One region of the Luteibacter sp. 22Crub2.1 genome, then DNA from elsewhere that is predicted to be linked to it. Evidence: predicted binding sites of a transcription regulator. Region 1 holds the regulator's gene; the other holds the start of a gene.

Evidence for each region. The regulator FliA, encoded in region 1, starts transcription of late flagellar genes. The targets are predictions, from matches to a motif close to TAAAGTTTNNCNNNCNNNGGCCGATAA.
Region 2: the regulator FliA is predicted to act here: its motif matches at 1,639-1,665, upstream of B5X73_RS04370 (methyl-accepting chemotaxis protein).

The regions. Positions count from the first base shown of each region.
Region 1 covers NZ_FUYT01000015.1:85,352-88,765, forward strand. Annotated here, with positions in the region: gene flhF (flagellar biosynthesis GTPase FlhF) at 1-179, shown strand, start outside; gene B5X73_RS16155 (MinD/ParA family ATP-binding protein) at 250-1,125, shown strand; gene B5X73_RS16160 (RNA polymerase sigma factor FliA) at 1,122-1,853, shown strand; gene cheY (chemotaxis response regulator CheY) at 1,907-2,308, shown strand; gene B5X73_RS16170 (protein phosphatase CheZ) at 2,319-2,960, shown strand; gene B5X73_RS16175 (chemotaxis protein CheA) at 2,968-3,414, shown strand, end outside.
Region 2 covers NZ_FUYT01000003.1:271,420-274,833, forward strand. Annotated here, with positions in the region: gene B5X73_RS04370 (methyl-accepting chemotaxis protein) at 1-1,606, opposite strand, end outside; gene B5X73_RS04375 (alpha-L-rhamnosidase) at 1,743-3,414, opposite strand, start outside.

The DNA of each region.
Region 1 (3,414 bases):
ACGGTCTGCCGCTCGACTACACCACGGATGGTCAGCGCGTGCCGGAAGACATCGCCTCCGCGGATGCGCGCAAACTCGTCTGCCTGGCCGCTCAACTTGTCAAGCAGCGCACCGACGAACCGGACGACGCGATTCTCGCCGACCGTTTCGGCTTCTCCACCGCGCCAGCCATCGCCTGACACCGGGAACTGAAGTAACGTGACCACGGCATCCGCATCCGCACACCCCTTCACGGCAGTGAATTCCTTCATGAACACACACGTCGATTCCACCCAGGCTGCTGGGCTCAACTGGCTCGCCGACCGTCGTCCCACGCGCAGCATCGCGGTGGCGGGCGGCAAGGGCGGCGTGGGCAAGACCACGGTGGCGGTCAACCTCGGCATGGCGCTCGCGATGGGCGGCCGTGACGTGGTCCTGCTGGACGCGGATCTGGCCATGGCGAACATCGACGTGCTGCTGGGCCTGCAGCCCACGCGCCATCTGGGCCACATGCTCGAAGGCGAGTGCCGCATCGAGGACCTGATCCTCCACGCCAACCACGGCCTGAAGGTGATCCCGGCGACCTCGGGCGCGCGCCGCATGGCGCAGCTGCCGAATATCGAGCACGCCGCCGTGATCCGCGCCTTCGACGAATACCCGGTCGCCCCCGAATATCTGATCGTCGACACCGCCGCCGGCATCTCCGACAGCGTGTCGATGTTCGCGGCAGCCTCCGACGAAGTGGTGGTCGTGGTCTGCGACGAGCCGGCCTCGCTGACCGACGCCTACGCGCTGATAAAGGTGATGAGCCGCGAGTTCGACGTGAACCGCTTCCGCATCGTCGCCAACATGGTCCGCCATGCGCAGGAAGGCCGTCAGCTGTTCGAGAAGCTGGCCCGCGTGACCAACCGCTTCCTGGACGTGTCCCTGGATTTCATGGGCATGGTTCCGCACGACGAGTACCTGCGTCAGGCCATCCGCCGTCAGGCGGCCGTGGTCGACGCCTGGCCGAGCAGCCGCTCGGCGGTGGGATTCAAGAATCTGGCCCGGTCGGTCGATACATGGGGTGAACCCGAACCCCGGGTGCAGGGTCGCATCGGCTTTTTCGCCGAACGGAACCACATGGGGGGAGGGCTGCCGCTGTGAGTGTCGCTAGCGAATACCTTGAAATCACTAGAGTTCCAGCGGATCAACTGGTTAAAACGCATGCACCCCTGGTGCGCCGGATCGCCTATCACCTGATGGGCCGCCTGCCGCCAAGCGTGGACGCGAATGACCTCATGCAGGCCGGAATGATCGGACTGCTCGAGGCCGCAAGAAATTACTCGCCGACTCGCGCGGCCAGCTTCGAGACCTATGCGGGCATCCGCATTCGTGGCGCCATGCTGGACGAACTGCGCAAGACGGACTGGACCCCGCGCTCCGTCCACCGGAAGTTGCGCGAGGTGGCTGAAGTAACGAGGCAGATCGAGAACGAAACGGGTGGCGACGCCGAAGACGCGGAAGTGATGAAGCGGCTGGGTATCGACGCCATGGAGTACAACCAGATTCTGGCCGACGCGGCGAGCGCGCGGTTGCTGAGCCTCACGGCGCCGGAAGGCGACGAAGGCGCGGCGATCGACGTCGCGGACCCCGACGCCTCGGGCCCGGAGGGCAACTTCGAGAAGAACGGCCTGCGCGACGCGCTGGCGCAATCGATCGACGGCCTGCCGGAACGCGAGAAGCTGGTGATGTCGCTGTACTACGATGAAGAGCTCAACCTGAAAGAAATCGGTGTGGTACTGGGTGTGAGCGAGTCGCGCGTGTGCCAGATCCATGGCCAGGCCCTGATTCGCCTGCGTGCACGCATGACGGGTTGGAAAGACAAGCAGTGACGGCATCGCGGTGCCGTCGCCGGTAAAGAAAAAGCACGTGGCGGAGAGCAGTTTTGGACAAGAACATGAAGATCCTCGTGGTGGACGACTTTTCCACCATGCGGCGCATCGTCAGGAATCTCCTGGTCGAGTTGGGTTTCACCAACACGCTCATTCAGGAAGCCGAAGACGGTAACGCGGCCCTCGCGTTGCTGCGCTCGCAGCCGATCGACCTTGTCGTCACCGACTGGAACATGCCCAACATGACGGGCATCGACCTGCTTCGCGCCATCCGCGCCGATGCCGGTCTGAAGTCGTTGCCGGTGCTGATGGTGACCGCGGAAAACAACCGCGATCAGATCATCGCCGCCGCGCAGAGCGGTGTTAACGGCTACGTCGTCAAGCCTTTCACGGCGGTCACGCTGAAGGAAAAGCTCGACAAGATCTTCGAACGACTCGCCGCGGCTGCGGGCTAAGGGAATAACGATGAATACGATGCTCTCCCCCGGCCAAGAGGTCGTCCCCGAACTGCGCGAGCTGCTCGAGGCCGACGACGGCGCCGCCTTCGAAAAGGCACTCGACAACCTGATCCGCAGCCGCGAGCAGCACCTGTTCCTGGCGCTGGGCCACCTTGCGCGCGACCTGCACGAATCCGTGCGCCGCCTCGCTTCGGACATTTCGACCGACGGCGTGCCGGGCAACATGAGCGATGCGCGCAAGCATCTGCGTGACGTGCTCGAGATGAGCTCGACCGCGGCGCACCGCACTCTGGACTTCAGCGAAAAGCTGCGTCCACAGGCCCAGGCGCTGGCGAAGCAGGCCGACGAAGTGCTGGTGCTCGATCATGCCGACCCGGCGTTCGGCACCAATGCCACGGCGCTTGCCGTGCGCGTGGGCGATTTCGCGCAGAGCTGCGACATCGGCCTGGGCGAAATGGTCGAAGCCCAGTCGTGGCAGGATCTTTCCGGTCAGCGCGTGGCGCAGGTCGAGGCGTTCATGGCCAAGGTCGAGTCGTCGCTGGTCGAGCTGGTCCGTCTGACCGGCTCGCTCGCGGGCGGCAATGCCCCGGCCGCGGACAAGGTCAGCCAGGACGAAGTGGATCGCCTCCTCAGCGAATTCGGATTCTGAGCCCGCTATGAGCGTGGAGCTGGACAACGAGCTGCTCAACGTCTTCCTGATCGAAGCGCGCGAACTGCTCGAGAGCCTGGGCGAGCAGCTCGTGGATCTCGAAGCGTCGCCGAACGACACGGAGCTGCTGAACGCGGTCTTCCGTGCGTTCCACACCGTGAAGGGCGGTGCGGGCTTCCTTGGGCTCAATCCCATGGTGGAGCTGTGCCACCGTGGCGAAGATCTTCTGAACGAAGCGCGTAACGGCACTATCGTGCTCAACGCCGCCTTCATGGATGCGCTGCTCGAGTCGCTCGACCTGCTCAACGACATGATGCGCGCCGCCGATGGCGGCGTGCCGATCGAGCCCGCGCCGCGTTCGCTGCTCGACCGGCTGCTGATTCCCGGTCGTGCCGTATCCGCGGCTCCCGTTGCCTTGGCGGTACCGATCTCTTCGCCGGTCGCGGCACCTTCC
Region 2 (3,414 bases), on a different contig from region 1:
CGCGTTCGGCGGGCGAGGCTTTCAGCGCCGGCCGCTCGACCGCGTCCACGGTGAAGAACGCCACCTGATCGCGCAGCGACTGGGCCTGGTCCTGCATCGACTTGGCGGCGGCCGCGGCCTCCTCGACCAGTGCCGCGTTTTCCTGGGTGACCTGATCGATCTGTGCGATCGCGGTATTGACCTGATCCACGCCTGCCGACTGCTCGGCACTCGCGGCGGCGATCTCCGCGACGATATCGGTGACCTTCTTCACGCTGGCGACGATGCTCGCCAGGGCGGTCGACGACTGCTCGACCAGCGATGCACCCGCTTCGACACGCTCGCCGCTCTCGACGATCAGGCATTTGATCTCCCTGGACGCGGACGCGCTGGACTGGGCGAGGCGGCGCACCTCGGCGGCGACTACCGCGAAGCCACGCCCCTGCTCGCCGGCACGTGCCGCTTCGACCGCCGCATTCAATGCCAGCAGATTGGTCTGGAAAGCGATCTCGTCGATCAGGCCGACGATGTCGGCGATGCGACGACTGGAATCACCGATCTGGATCATCGCGTCCATCGCCTGGGCGACGACGTCGCCGCCCTTCTCCGCTTCGCCACGCGCATGCCGGGAGAGGCGATCCGCGGCGACGGCGTTCTCCGCGTTCTGTTTCACCGTCGCGGTCATCTCTTCCATCGACGCGGCGGTTTCTTCGAGGCTGGACGCCTGTTCCTGCGTGCGCTGCGACAGATCGTCGTTGCCACGGGCGATCTCGCCCGAGGTGGTGGACACGACATGTGCGCCTTCCTGTACCTCGGTCACGATGGACGACAGCGTGCCGCGCATGCGCTCCAGCGCACCGAGCAGGCTGGCGGGCGCGAACGTGGTGCCATCGGTGCGCAGATCGCCCCCGGCGATACGCCCGGCGATCTCCACCGCGTCACGCGGCTCACCGCCCACCGTGGTACGGATGCTGCTCATGGACAGCCAGACGATGAACATCGCGAGCACCGCGATGATGCCCGACTTCATCAGGTCGCGTTTCAGCTGCGCGGCGAAGGCGGCGTCGATATCATCGAAGTAGGCACCGGAAATCAGATGCAGATCCCACGGCTTGTACCACGACGAGTAGCTGATCTTGTCGCGCAGTTCCTTCGTCCTGGGCATGATCTGGGTGTAACGGGTAAAGCCGTGGCCGGCGGCCGTATCCGCCTTCAGCATGGCTTCGTAATGGTGAAAGCCCTTGCCATCCGCATCGTCGCGGATGTTCTTACCGATATCGTCGTGGCGCAGCGGATGCATACGCATGGCCAGCGTCGAATCGAAAGCGAACACGTAGCCCTTGCCGTCGTCCCAGCGCATCGACTCGACCGCCTCCAGGGCGGCGACACGTGCTTCGACGTCGCTCATCTCACCCTTGGCGGCTCGCGCGTGGTAGCCGTCGACGATGGCGATCGCCGCGTCCACGTGCTGGGTCAGCGTGTCCTGCAGGTCGCGCATCTGCACCGCGCGGCTTTCGACGCCCGACATCACGGTCTGCGCCAAGAGGCCGAGCACCACGACCGTCATCACCATCCACACGCGCGTATTCAGCCGCGTGCGGCCAAACCAGCTTTTTATCGACGACATGCCCCTCACCCCCGTGATTCCCCGTATAGGCGTTATCGGCAAGCCGGGCGTCAAACTTTATTGCAGAGATGTGAAGGGACAATGCCGCAGCGCATCATCCAGCGAAGAGCAGGCGCGCGTCCCGCGAGCGAGCGACCTACGGCGCGGCAAAGCGATGCCGCCCCGAGGAAACCACCACCTCGGGCCGCCCCGGCAACCGCACCACCGCCTCCGCACCCACCGGCACAAGCACCTCGGCCACCACCTTCTCACCCTCCTTGCGCCAGGCCACCGAAGCCTCGCCATAAGGCGTCATAACCGATGCCGATGCGTGGTCCAGCCATGCTGTCAGCGCAGGACGCACCTCGAACCGACGCCAGCCCGCCTCCAGCGGCCGCAGGCCCGCGACATCGCCAAAGAGCCAGTCGTCCACGGTGCCCAGGAAATAATGGCCCCTGGAGCGCGACGCGAGCTTCCAGTGCTCCCACAAGCTGGTCGCCCCGTGGTCGCGCCAGAACCCCCAGCTCGGAAACGTCGTCTGCGTCGCGATACGCCAGGCTTCATCGGCGTGACCGGTCGCGGTGAGCACCGGCAGAATCACCTTCGTCGCGAGCGCACCCGTGTCGAGGTGATCGCCCCGCGCTTTCGCATCCGCCGCCACGCCGGCGGCGACCCGCTCGCGCAACGCGTCGGGCACGAGCCCGAACGACAGCGCCAGCAGGTTGTGCGCCTGGCGGTAGCCGCTGTCCCCTTCCCCACGGTACCGGGCGGCGTCGCGGTCGAGGAAGCGCGCGTTGAACGCATCGCGCACGATCGCCGCCTTCGCGTCGAAACCCTTCGCGCGCTTCGTGTCGCCGAGGAGACGATACATGCCCGCCACCGTACGCTCCATGCCATAGAGGTACACCGTGGCGGCGACATGCTTGTCCTCGGGAGCGTTCTCGCCACCCGGATCGGTCTCGGGACTGACCCAGTCACCCAGTTCGGTGTCCGCGATGCCTCCCGGCGACCGGGCGTCCTCCATCGCGACATAGCGTGAGATGCCATCGAGGTTCTCCTCGACGGGTCGACGGTCTCCCGTCTGCATCCACAGCGACCAGGGAATGAACACGTACGCCGAGTGCCAGGTGGGCGCGCGCGCCTTGCCCCAGCCGGGGTTAGGTGCGATCAGCAACGGGGCGCCATCGGGCCCGCGCGTGTCGGCGATATCGCGGACCCATTTCGCGAGCAGGCGTCCCGTGTCGAGGTTCCGCAGGAACATGTCCGCGCCGACCATGCCGTCACCAGTCCAGCCATTCTTCTCGTACATCGGCGTATCGGTCGGAATGCCGTAGAGATTGTTGAGCATGGTGTCGACGGCCGCGCGATGGATCCAGTTGAGCAAGGCATTCGCGCTGTCGAAGCGCCCTGTCTCGGCGACATCGGTGTGTATGACCTGTGCGGTCACCGCGCCGGGAAGCGGCTTGCCGCCAGGCCATCCATCGACCTGCACATAGCGAAAGCCCTTGTACGAGAAATGCGGATGCCAGTGCTCACGCCCGCCAGCCAGCGTCAGCCGGTCGGTCTGAAAACCCTGTCTGAAATAATGATGCTCATCGCGCGCGTCGACCGTGCCGTCGGGCATCAGCTTCTCACCGTAGTGCGCCGTGACCGTCGCCCCCGACGGTCCCGACACGTCGAACGTCGCCCAGCCGGCGATAACGCGCGGAAAAGCGAAAACATACGTACCGGGTTTCGGCTCCGTCACCTCGACGGCGTTCAACGTATCCACGACCCGTATGGGCTGCTCGGTCTGCGCGACGAGCGTTCCGCGCGGAGCGGGCAGCTCA